2 regions of the Mycobacterium burgundiense genome follow, and region 2 is predicted to be linked to the other one. Evidence: riboswitches for the same ligand, from Rfam matches in the RefSeq annotation. Region 2 holds a riboswitch; the other holds the start of a gene.

Region 1 (5,739 bases), 1.5 Mb from region 2:
ACAGCCCGGCCACCGCGGGGTGGTTGATGATGACGATCAAGCAGATGTTCGGGCTGATCCCCGTCGGGTGACCCGCGGCCACGGTTACGCCGGGTTCGGAAAAATGAGATCGGCGACCGTGCGCGGATCGTGCGCAGCGATGAAGTCCCGTTCCTGCCGCGCCCACCGGTCCCAGTGCGGCGCATAGGTGTCACCGTCGCGCAGCAGCGCCCGGCGCTTGCGGTCGGCGTCCGATGCCTCCACCCAGATCCCCAGGTCCGCCAGGGCCCGGTTAGCCGCGGTCAGCGTCCCCACGCCCTCCACGATCACGCGTTGCCCGGGCGCGACGGTGTGCCATTCGGCGGGCGCGTCGGTGGCCCAGTCCCAGCGTCGCCACCGACCGGGCCGCCCCGACGCGCGCGGTTCCAAGAGCGCGCCGCGGATGTGTTCGCCGGCCCAGGACAGCCCGTCCCAGCCGGGGTAGATGTCGTCGAGGCTGATCACGGCGCTGTCGGCCCAGGCGCGTTGCAGCGCGGCCGCCAGATCGGTCTTGCCCGCACCCGATCGGCCGTCGATCAACACGGTTCTGGCGCCGGCGGGTAGCCGGCGCACCAGCTCAGAGATTTCCAATGAAGCTCCAGTGGCCGGTTCCGATCGACATCCCGACCGCGACGGCGACGATGCCGAACGCCGCGAGGATCAATGCGAGGTCGCGGCCGCCGAATCGGGCGGGCCGCGCCCAGGTCCGGGTCGGGTAGGCGCCGAAGCCGCGGGCCTCCATCGCGGTCGCCAACATCGAGCCGCGTCGGATCGCGAACACCAGCAACGCGAACGCCTGGCCGGCCGCGCGCCGCAGCCGACCCCGGTCCGCGACCCCCCGGGCACGGCGCGCATAACCCAGATACCGCCAGTCCTGCCCGAGCAACCCGACCAACCGCAGCCCGGCCAGCGCGCCCAACACAAACCGGGACGGCAGCCGAAGCACCTGTCCGAGGCCATCGGCGAGCTCGGTCGGATCGGTGTCGATGAAGAGCAGCACCGACGGCAGGGCGATGGCGAGGACGCGCAGAAAGGTGGCCAAGGCCAACGTGATTGAGCCGTCACTGATGGTGATCAACAGGAAGTGCCAGTGCACGGTGCCGCTGGATTGTCCGTACAGCAGTATCGTCACCGCGGTGAGCGCGGCCACGACCGCCAGCAGTGCACCGCGAATCAAAATCTGTCGCAACGGGACTCGGAGCACCAAAACCAACGCGAGCTCGAGCACCAGTGCCGTCAGTGCCGAAACCCAGTCCAGACTGGAGACCAGGCCGAGCGCGATCACCAGGGCCGCAATCAGTTTCGCGACCGGATTGATTGCGGCCCGCTGCACCGCCACGGCCGTCGCGCTGCTCATCGCCCGGACTTCGTGACGTCCGGGGCCCGCAACTCGATGCGCCGGTCGGCCAGCAGTTCGGCGAAGTGCAGGTCGTGGGTGACGGCGACGACAGCGGTGCCCTCGCCGACCATCTCGGCGAGCAGGGCGACCAGCTCGGCCCAGGTATTGCGGTCCTGGCCGAAGGTGGGCTCGTCGAGGATGATCACGTCGGGCTGTGTCGCCAGGATGGTCGCCACCGACAGCCTGCGCTGCTCGCCCCCGGACAGCGTGTACGGATTCGCCTCGGCCAAGCCCGTGAGCCGCAGTCGCTCCAGCAGGTCGTCACAGCGTTTGGCCACTGCGGCCTCAGCCGTCTTGAGGGCACGGGGTCCGCACGCCAGTTCGTCGCGCACGCTGCCGGTGAGGAATTGGTGCTCGGGGTTCTGGAACACGCTGCCGACGCGGGTGAGCAGTTCGCGGGACCGCCACCGGATGGGTTCGGGGCGCTGCGGTGCCGGCGCAAATCCGCCGCAGGCCTCGAGCCGGCCCGCGCGGGGCGGGAGCAGGCCGCCGAGGGTCAATGCCAGCGCGGACTTGCCCGCGCCGTTGGGGCCGGAGATGACGGTGGTGGCGCCGCGACTGATGTCGAAATCGATGGCGTCCGTTGGTGTCCCGGATGAGTAACCGGCCGAGAGCGCACTGGCACGTAACAACGGTCGGCCCACCGGGCCGGTTCGGGAGACCTGCGGCAGTGCGACTCCGGGCACCCACACTCCGGCGCGGGTCAGTCCGTCGCGATGGGTGGCGATGACGTCGGCCGGCGCCCCGTCGGCGATGACGTCGCCGGCGGCGCCCAGCACGACCAACCGGTCCACCACCGGCAGCCACACCTCGGTGCGATGCTCGACGACCACGAGCGTAGCGCCGGTCTGCTCCACCACCGCGGCAACCGCGTCGCGGACCTCCACGACGCCGGCCGGATCCAGGTTGGCCGTGGGCTCGTCCAACAGGATCAGGCCGGGATTCATGGCCAGCACACCGGCCAGCGCAAGCCGTTGCTGTTGTCCGCCGGACAGTTTGGCGGTGTCGTGTTGCAACGGGGCGCTGAGGCCGACGGCGGCCAGCGCCCGTCGCACCCGCGGCCAGATGAGCTGCGGCGCGACGTTGAAGTTCTCCATTCCGAACGCCACGTCGTCACCGACTCGGGACAGGATGACCTGCGAGGCGGGATTCTGCAGCACCATGCCGATGCGGCTGCGGCGCTCACCCGGCGGTGCGCCGTCGATCAGCAACCGACCGCCCTCGTCACCTTCTTCGTGACCCCCCAAGAGACCGGCCAGCCCTTGCAGCAGCGTGGATTTGCCGGACCCGCTGGCCCCCAGCAGCAATACCCGTTCGCCTGCGGCGATATCGAGGTCGAGGTCGCGCACCGCGTAGCGGGGCCGGCCCGCATGCCGCCAGGACCAGCCGCGCGCGGCGACGGCGGCACCGCTCGAGGGTCCGATCGTGCTCACCGCGTGAGGTCGCTGCGCGACCCCGTCCGGCCCGAGGCAAACCGCGACAGCGCGCCGGTCTTGGCGAGCCCGCGCACCGCGTACCAGGACAGGGCGCCGGCGATGACCGCCCCGGAGACGATCCCGGCGACGGTGTAGGTGACGGCGAATGCCGCCGCGGCCCCGGGGTACCAGAGCACGAGGTCGTTCGCCGCCATCGCGACGCCGGCGACCGCACCGGCGAGCACCGCGACCGGCAGGTTCCACACCCGATACAGGAAGATCGCGAACACCAGTTCGGCGCCCAGGCCCTGAACCAGCCCGGAAACCAGCGTCAACACGCCCCACTGGTTGCCGACCAGCGCCGAGACCGTGGCCGCGACGAGTTCACCGTAGATCGCAGCGCCGGGCTTGCGGATCACCATCGCGACCAGCACCCCCGCGAACAGCCAGCCACCGCCGGCCAACGCCTGCAGGCCGGGCAGCAGCGCGCCCAGCGGTGCGGTCAGCGGGTTGGAGGCGATGTTCCACAGCACGAAGACCAATCCGGCGGCGACGGCGAGCACGCTGGCCACCACGATGTCGACCACCCGCCAGCGATACACCCGGTTGGTGGCGCCGCGGCCGACGAAATCGGGTTCGGAAACGTTGGTCATCGGATCACACTCCCTACGCCGGCATTACCCGGACAGGTGCATACGGTCGACGGCGCTCAGCCGTCCTCTCAGCGCACTTCAGCGTGCACTCCCGCGTGGGTTTACCGAACCAAGGTAGCGCAGTCGCGAGGGCGTTCGCGCCCTGCAGTCAGCGGCGCAGGGTCCACCCCGCGGTCCGGTGATGCAGCACCGTCCGGCTCAGCGGGGCCACGTCGATGCGCCAGAACGACGCCGGCGGGGCGTCCAGGACCACGACGACGGCGGCGCGGATCACCGCGGGATGGGTGATGGCGCAAATCCGGGCGGGTCGCTCGACCAACCCTGCCAGCCAGGCCCGCACCCGCACCACCAGCTCGACGATCGACTCGCCGCCGTGCGGCGCCGCGGTGGGGTCGGTCAGCCAACAATCGAGATCATGCGGATCGACGGCGGCCAGTTCGACGCCGCTCCACCGGCCGACATCGAGGTCCGCCAGGGCCGGCTCGGGTTCGGCGGGGAGCCCGGCCAGCTCGGCGGTCTCTCGGGTACGCAACTCCGGTCCGCACAGTGCGTACTCGAAATCATCAGGGCCAGAGCCGGATTCGAGTTGGCGTCGCCCGAGCCGGGACAGTGGCTCATCCAACGCGAAGCGTCCGGCTGACGTGGCGTCGGTCATTGCGTGCGACACCAGCGTCAGCCGGACGACTTCAGTCATGGCGACTCGATGCGCGCGCTACGCGCTCGTGCCGCCGACGGTGCTCTGCTGCCGTTTGCCCTCGAGCAGCCGGGACACCAACGCGGCGAAGACCAGCCCGATGGCGGCCCACATCACGATCTGAGTGCCCAGCGAGAACAACCGGAACTCGTAGAGGTCGTCGGCGGGGAAGCCGTCGAACACGATGGTGCCGGCCGCATCCACGATGGGTCCCGGGGTCTCGTCGATGGTCGGCAGAATCAGCATCACGATCGCGACCGCGACCAGGTATCCGGCGGCGCCGGCCAACGTCGCGTTCCAGGCGCCGAGCTTGGGCGCCAACCGGCTACCGAGGTAGACGGCGGCGGCGAACAGCACCGCCGACAACGCGACCAGCAGCAGGTACAGCAGCGTGCGCTGGTTGATGGTCTCGTCGAGGCTGACCGCGGGCGGGTTCGGCGGATACTTCAGCGCCGGCACCAACCACAGCGCGACGAACATGCCCCCGGCGATCAGCACCGACAGCAACCGCGCGGACAGCTGCGCGCGGCCGTACAGCACGCAGAACACGATCGCCAGCAGCGCCGCCATTGCCACACTGAACCCCAGCAGTCCCAGCCCCATGCCGATATTGGCCTGCACCGCGCGGGTGATGGCCGCGCCCTCTTCGCCGTGGCTGTGGCCGTGCTGGTGGGCGTGTTCGGCGGCGCTGTGCAGCGCCTCACGCGCGGCGCCGACGCCGTCCTCGTAGTCGATGGCCCGATCGATCACCGGTTGCACAAAGATGCGCGCCCAGACGAATGCCAACACCCCCGCCAGGGCGCCGGCCAGGATGCCGCGCCAGATGACCTGCTTTTCCATATTCGATTGGCTCTCTTCCGCTTGCGCTGGTCAGTGGCAGGGGAAGCCGAGCAGATGGCGGGCGTCGTGGACGAATTCGTGCACGTAGGTGTTGTTGCCCAACACCGAGGTGGCACCTTGATCCATGCCCACGCAGTACAGCAGCACCAAGGCCAGGAAGGCGGTCAGCGTGAGCCAGCCGATGGCCTTGCTGGCCGAGAGGTCGATGGCGGGAACACGGGTCCGATGAGCGTCGGGTGTGGTCATTCGGGGTCCTTTCCGGGATAACGCGTCCGGGTCGTTGCAGTGACGGGCGTATGGGTCTGACTATGGACAGTGGCGCGACCGTTCTGGACTCTCACCAGATTCCTCGGCCCGTCGATTACAGGACGCATCATATGCGCAGGGCCCAAGCGGTGGCGTCGTAACCTCAACCTCGATGCTCGGTGCCGACCGTTCCTGAGGCGGATACGCCAACGGGCGGCCACCCCGCAGGGTGACCGCCCGTTGTGCGTGTCTCGCCTATTCGGCCCCGGTCGCGGCGCCCGCCGCCCCGGCGCCGGCAAGGTCCGGTTCGTCGGTGGACACCGACTTCGCCTTCGGGGCACCGGAGAAGGTGAACCGGGCGTCCTCGCCGGCTCCTTCGCCGTCCCAGTTCTCCACGTCGACCGTGATGAGCTGTCCGGGACTGATCTCGTCGAACAGGATCTTCTCGCTCAACGCGTCCTCGATCTCGCGCTG
Region 2 (5,739 bases):
GGTGCGCCGCGCCAGCCAGCGGTGCGCGAACGCGCCGAAGAGAATGGTGGCGGTGACGATCAGGATCACCGGGGACGGGATCCGGGTCGAGGAGGTGGTCTCCTCGTCCACCCGGGACGACGTCTCCTGATAGAGCCGTTGGGCGTCGGGCAGGATGGTCTCCTGCATCAGCGACGAGGCCTCCGACAGGTACGAGGAGCCCACCGGGTTGCCGGCCCGGTTGTTGGTGCGCGCGGTCTCGATCACCCCGGTGTACACCGCCAGGTTCGCGTTGATCTGCGCGGTCAGCTCGCGCATCGACTCGTCGGTCAGGCCGCTGGCCGCGCGGGTGAGCGCCGCGGCGGCGTTGGTGATGGCCTGCTCGTAGCGCTGCCGGACCGGCCGCGGTTCGGCCCCGGCGATGAAGGCGGTCGCGGCCGCGGCGTCGGCGACCGACAGCGTGGTGTACAACTCACCGGCCGCGAACGACAACGGCTCGGTGTGGTTGAGCACCGTCGTCAACGCCTGCTGTCGGTAGTCGATCGTGGTCGAGGTGGCGAACGCGCTGGCCACCCCCAGGGTGGCGAGGATGACGCCGAGCGCCAGGATGCGGCCCGGGGTGGTCCAGAGGAACCACCAGCGCGGGTGCGCCGGCTCGTCGGGCGACCGGGACGCCAGCGGCTCAGTGGACGGGTGCGCCAGCTCCACCGTCACGGCTGCGGCCCCTTCACTCTGGAATCCGATGTGCGTTCTGTGCGTCCCGATCCGTCTCCACAGGCGATTCTATGAGGCTCGTGTGGCGGATGGGAGGTGATCGCCCCGAGAGCGCCACCGAGCAGGGCACCAACCGAAATCCGCGTCCGCCTATCCTTAGGCCCGTGCGTGGCGATGGTGACGGCTGGGTGGTTTCGGATAACGGGGCGCACTACTGGGGCCGCCACGGTGCGGCGGGGCTGTTGTTGCGGGCGCCGCGGGCCGATGGCACGGCCGTCGTGCTGCTGCAGCACCGGGCCCCGTGGAGCCATCAGGGCGGCACCTGGGGCCTGCCCGGCGGAGCCCGCGACAGCCACGAAACCGTCGAGGAGGCCGCGGTGCGCGAGGCCCACGAGGAGGCGGGCTTGGCCGCCGCTCAGGTCACGGTGCGCATCAGCGTGGTGACCGCCGAGGTCGGATCCAGTGGCCGCGATACGCACTGGACCTATACGACCGTGATCGCCGACGCGCCGACACCGCTGGACACCGTGCCCAACCGGGAGAGCTCCGAGCTGCGCTGGGTCGCCGAGGACGAGGTCACCGACCTGCCGCTGCATCCGGGGTTCGCGGCCAGCTGGCCGCGGCTGCGCGAGGTCGCGGCCACTATCCCGGTGTTCCGTTAGCCTCGAGCGCCGCCACCAACCGTCGCGCGGCCGCCGCCGGGTCGTCGGCGGCCGTGATCGCCCGCACCACCACCACCCGGCGGGCACCGGCCTCGATGACCTCCGGTAGTCGCTGTTCATCGATGCCGCCGATGGCGAACCACGGTTTGCCGGGCCGCCAGGCCGCGACGGTCCGGATCAGCTCCAGGCCCGGGGCGGCGCGGCCCGGTTTGGTCGGCGTCGGCCAGCAGGGACCGACACAGAAGTAGTCCACCGATTCCTCGATCGCGGCCCGCGCCTGCGCCTCGTCATGGGTGGACCGGCCGATCACTTGCCGGGCGCCGATGATGTCGCGCGCGACGTACAGCGGCAGGTCGTCCTGGCCGAGGTGCAGGACATCGGATTCGGCGGCGCGGGCGATGTCGGCGCGGTCGTTGACGGCGAACAGCGCGCCGTGCCGGCGGGCCGCGTCCGCCAGGATCTCCAGCGCCGCGAGTTCGTGGGCGGCCTCGAGCGGACCGAACTGCCGCTCCCCGGGCGAGCCCTTGTCGCGCAGCTGGATGATGTCGACCCCGCCGGCGAGGGCGGCCTCGGCGAACTCCGCGAGGTCGCCGCGTTCGCGGCGCGCATCGGTGCACAGATACAAGCGGGCGGTGGCCAGTCGATCCAACGGCAGCGGCATGGGTGGGGTCACGCCGTTCAGGCTATCGCCCGGGTGGTGAGTACCCTGGTCAAGAGGAATCACGGGAGCCCGGCGGACCGGGCTGAGAGTGGACCTGCTCGTCGCGTTCGACGGCAACCGGTCCTTACCGTCGCACCTGATCCGGGTCATGCCGGCGAAGGGAGGAAGCATGAGCCCCCGAGATTGCGCTCGGAGCGTGGCCGTCATCGGCGGTGGCGTCATCGGACTGTCGGTGGCCCGCCGGACCGCGCAGGACGGTTGGGCGGTCCGGGTGCACCGCACCGAGGTGCCGGGGGCCTCCTGGGTGGCCGGCGGCATGCTCGCCCCGCACAGCGAGGGCTGGCCCGGCGAAGAGGAACTGCTGCGCATCGGGCTGGCCTCGCTGGCGCTGTGGCGCGCCGCGGGTCCGGGCTCGTATCTGGACGGCCTGCCGCCGGAGGTGGTGACCGCCCATGAGTCGTTGGTGGTGGCCGTGGACCGCGCTGACGCCGCCGACCTGAAGACCGTCGGGGACTGGTTGGCCGCCCAAGGCCACCCGGTGCAGCCGACCACCGCGGCGCGCGATATCGAACCGCTGCTCGCGCAGGGCATCCGGCATGGCTTCTGCGCGGGTACCGAACTGGCGGTGGACAACCGCGCGGTGGTGGCGGGGCTCGCGGACCACTGCGAGCGAATCGGGGTGCAGTGGGCCGGACCGGTCAACGATCTCGCCGACGTCGACGCCGAGACCGTGGTGATCGCCAACGGGTTGGATGCGCCGTCGCTCTGGCCGGGCCTGCCGGTGCGCGCGGTCAAGGGCGAGGTGCTGCGGCTGCGCCGGCGCAAGGGCAGCATGCCGGTGCCGCGCCGCGTCATTCGCGCCCGGGTGCACGGCCGGCAGGTGTATCTGGTGCCGCGGCACGACGGCGTGGTGGTCGGCGCCACCCAGTACGAACACGGCCGCGACACCGCGCCCGCGGTCGCCGGGGTGCGGGAACTGCTCGACGACGCCTGCGAGGTGATGCCGGCCCTCGGCGACTACGAACTGGCCGAGTGCGGTGCCGGGCTGCGGCCGATGACCCCCGACAATCTCCCGATCGTGCAGCGCCTCGACGAGCGCACGCTGGTGGCCGCCGGGCACGGCCGCTCGGGTTTCCTACTTGCCCCCTGGACCGCCGAACGCATTGCCAACGAATTGAAAGTGAGTGTTGTCCCGTGATGATCCTGGTGAACGACGAACAGGTCGAGCTCGACGAGGCCACCACGGTGGAGGCGCTGATGGACCGCCTCGGTTTCCCGGACAAGGGGATTGCCGTGGCCCTGGACTGGGCGGTACTGCCCCGATCCGATTGGCACACCGTGCTTTCCGACGGCGCCCGAGTGGAAGTGGTGACGGCGGTGCAGGGTGGCTGATGCGATGCTGACGATCGCGGACCGCAAGTTCGGCTCGCGGTTGATCATGGGCACCGGCGGTGCCGCCAACCTCGCGGTACTCGAGGAGGCGCTCGTTGCCTCCGGCACCGAACTGACGACCGTGGCCATGCGCCGCATCGACGCCGAAACCGGCACCGGGGTCTTGGATCTGCTCAACCGGCTCGGCATCATGACGCTGCCCAACACCGCGGGTTGCCGCGGCGCGGCCGAGGCCGTGCTCACCGCGCAGCTGGCGCGCGAAGCGCTGCAGACCAACTGGGTGAAGCTGGAGGTCATCGCCGACGAGCGCACCCTGCTGCCCGATGCCGTCGAATTGGTGCGGGCCGCAGAACAATTGGTGGACGACGGGTTCGTGGTGCTGCCCTACACCAACGACGACCCAGTGCTGGCGCGGCGCCTCGAGGACATCGGCTGCGCGGCCGTGATGCCGCTGGGCTCGCCGATCGGCACCGGACTTGGCATCGCCAATCCGCACCACATCGAGATGATCGTCGCCGCGGCCGGGGTGCCGGTGGTGCTCGACGCCGGGATCGGGACCGCCAGCGACGCGGCCCTGGCGATGGAACTGGGCTGCGATGCGGTGCTGCTGGCCACCGCCGTCACCCGGGCCACGGATCCGCCGACCATGGCCGCCGCGATGTCCGCGGCGGTCACCGCCGGACATCTGGCCCGGCTGGCCGGCCGGATCCCGAAGCGGTTCTGGGCGCAGGCCTCCAGCCCCGCGCTATGAGCGCGCGCGAGAGCTCCGCCGAGAACTATTATGTGGCGCTGGGCAGTTCGATGGCCGCCGGGCCGGGCATCGCGCCGCGGGCACCGAACTCGCCCCGGCTCGCGGGGCGCTCGGCTCGCAACTATCCGCACCTGGTGGCCGCGGCGCTGGGCCTGTCGCTGATCGACGTCACCTATTCCGGTGCCACCACGGCGAACATCCTGGGCGAGCCGCAGTTCGGTGCGCCGCCGCAACTCGAGGCCCTCGACGGGCCCGGCGCGCGCGCCCAGCTGGTGACGATCACCATCGGCGGCAACGACATCGGCTATGTGCCCATGCTGGCGGCCGCGACCGTGCCGCGGCCGCTGCGGCGGGTGCCGCTGCTCGGAGCGCGGTTGCGTGCACTGCTGGACCCGGCGGCGCGCGACGCGGCGCTGCGGACGCTGGAGGTGTCGATGCGTGCCGTCGGGCAGACGGTGCGCGCCCAGGTCCCGGAGGCGCGGGTGCTGTTCGTCGACTATCTGACGTTGCTGCCGCCGTCGGGACAGCCCGCCCCGCCGCTGACCGACCGCGACGCCGAGTCGGGTCGGCAGCTGGCCGACCGGCTGGCCGCGATCACCGCCGCGGCCGCCGCCGACACGGGCTGCGAGATCGTGCGGCGGCGGCCGCCAGCCGCGACCACCATGCCTGGTCAGCGGACCCGTGGACCACCGGGGCGGGCTTTCCGTTGGCCTACCTGTACGGCAAACCGGCCCCGCTGCACCCCAACGCCGCCGGCATGCGCGCGGTTGCCGATCTGATCGTCGACGCGTGGCGTCGCTAACGTAGGCGCCATGGGTAACAGGTCGCGGGCCGCGCTCGCCACGCTCTCCGCATTCGCCGTCGTGGCCGCGCTCGGCGGATGCGGGCGGGAGACCGGCCCCAGCGGTGCCGATCCGGCGGCGGCCGCCGAGTTCGCCGAGACGCTCGCCGAGCGCATCGACACCGATGCGCTGATGGCCCACCTGCAGCGGCTGCAGGACATCGCCGACGACCACGACGGCAACCGGGCCTCCGGCTGGCCGGGCTTTGAGGCCAGCGTCGACTATGTCGCGAATGCGTTGCGGGAAGCGGGGTTCGACGTGAGCACCCCGGAGTTCGAGGTGCGGGTCTTCGAGTCCGAGCCGGGCACCCTGACGCGGGCGGCGACCGATTTCGAGGCCCGGGCGCTGCAGTACGCCGTCGGCACGCCGCCCGAGGGCCTGACCGCTGACCTGGTTCCGGTGCGGGTCAGCGAGGCGCCGGGCTGCGCCAAACCGGATTTCGACGGGCTGCCGGTGGCCGGGTCGATCGTGCTGATCGACCGCGGGGTGTGCCCGTTCACGCAGAAGGTCGCGCACGCGGTGGCCGCCGGGGCGGCCGGTGTGGTGATCGCCAACAACGTCGACGAGAAGGAGATGGGCGGAACGCTGGGCGAGAAGACCGACGTGAAGATCCCTGTGGTCAGCGTCGCCAAGGCCGACGGCGCGCAGTTGCGTGCGAACCCCGGCCCGGTGACGATCAAGGTCCGGGCCGAAACCACCACGCACACCGCCCGCAACGTCATCGCGCAGACCACCACC

Evidence for each region. A riboswitch is a leader RNA that binds a small molecule or an ion and turns the genes downstream of it on or off. The one in region 2 is predicted to bind thiamine pyrophosphate.
Region 1: it holds a riboswitch for thiamine pyrophosphate, as region 2 does, so the genes downstream of both, RCP80_RS01815 (ECF transporter S component) here and thiO (glycine oxidase ThiO) in region 2, are expected to answer to the same signal.

Annotation. Positions count from the first base shown of each region.
Region 1 is NZ_OY726397.1:383,856-389,594, reverse strand. It holds gene RCP80_RS01835 (serine hydrolase) at 1-71, shown strand, start outside; gene RCP80_RS01830 (nucleoside/nucleotide kinase family protein) at 85-609, opposite strand; gene RCP80_RS01825 (energy-coupling factor transporter transmembrane component T family protein) at 596-1,375, opposite strand; gene RCP80_RS01820 (ABC transporter ATP-binding protein) at 1,372-2,850, opposite strand; gene RCP80_RS01815 (ECF transporter S component) at 2,847-3,485, opposite strand; TPP riboswitch at 3,479-3,590, opposite strand; gene RCP80_RS01810 (histidine phosphatase family protein) at 3,634-4,179, opposite strand; gene RCP80_RS01805 (CbtA family protein) at 4,198-5,019, opposite strand; gene RCP80_RS01800 (CbtB domain-containing protein) at 5,050-5,265, opposite strand; gene RCP80_RS01795 (ATP-dependent Clp protease ATP-binding subunit) at 5,521-5,739, opposite strand, start outside.
Region 2 is NZ_OY726397.1:4,303,931-4,309,669, reverse strand. It holds gene glnX (protein kinase G-activating protein GlnX) at 1-693, opposite strand, end outside; gene RCP80_RS20575 (NUDIX hydrolase) at 858-1,355, shown strand; gene thiE (thiamine phosphate synthase) at 1,336-2,016, opposite strand; TPP riboswitch at 2,068-2,197, shown strand; gene thiO (glycine oxidase ThiO) at 2,186-3,214, shown strand; gene thiS (sulfur carrier protein ThiS) at 3,211-3,408, shown strand; gene thiG (thiazole synthase) at 3,413-4,159, shown strand; partial or broken gene RCP80_RS20550 (SGNH/GDSL hydrolase family protein) at 4,156-4,961, shown strand; gene RCP80_RS20545 (M28 family metallopeptidase) at 4,972-5,739, shown strand, end outside.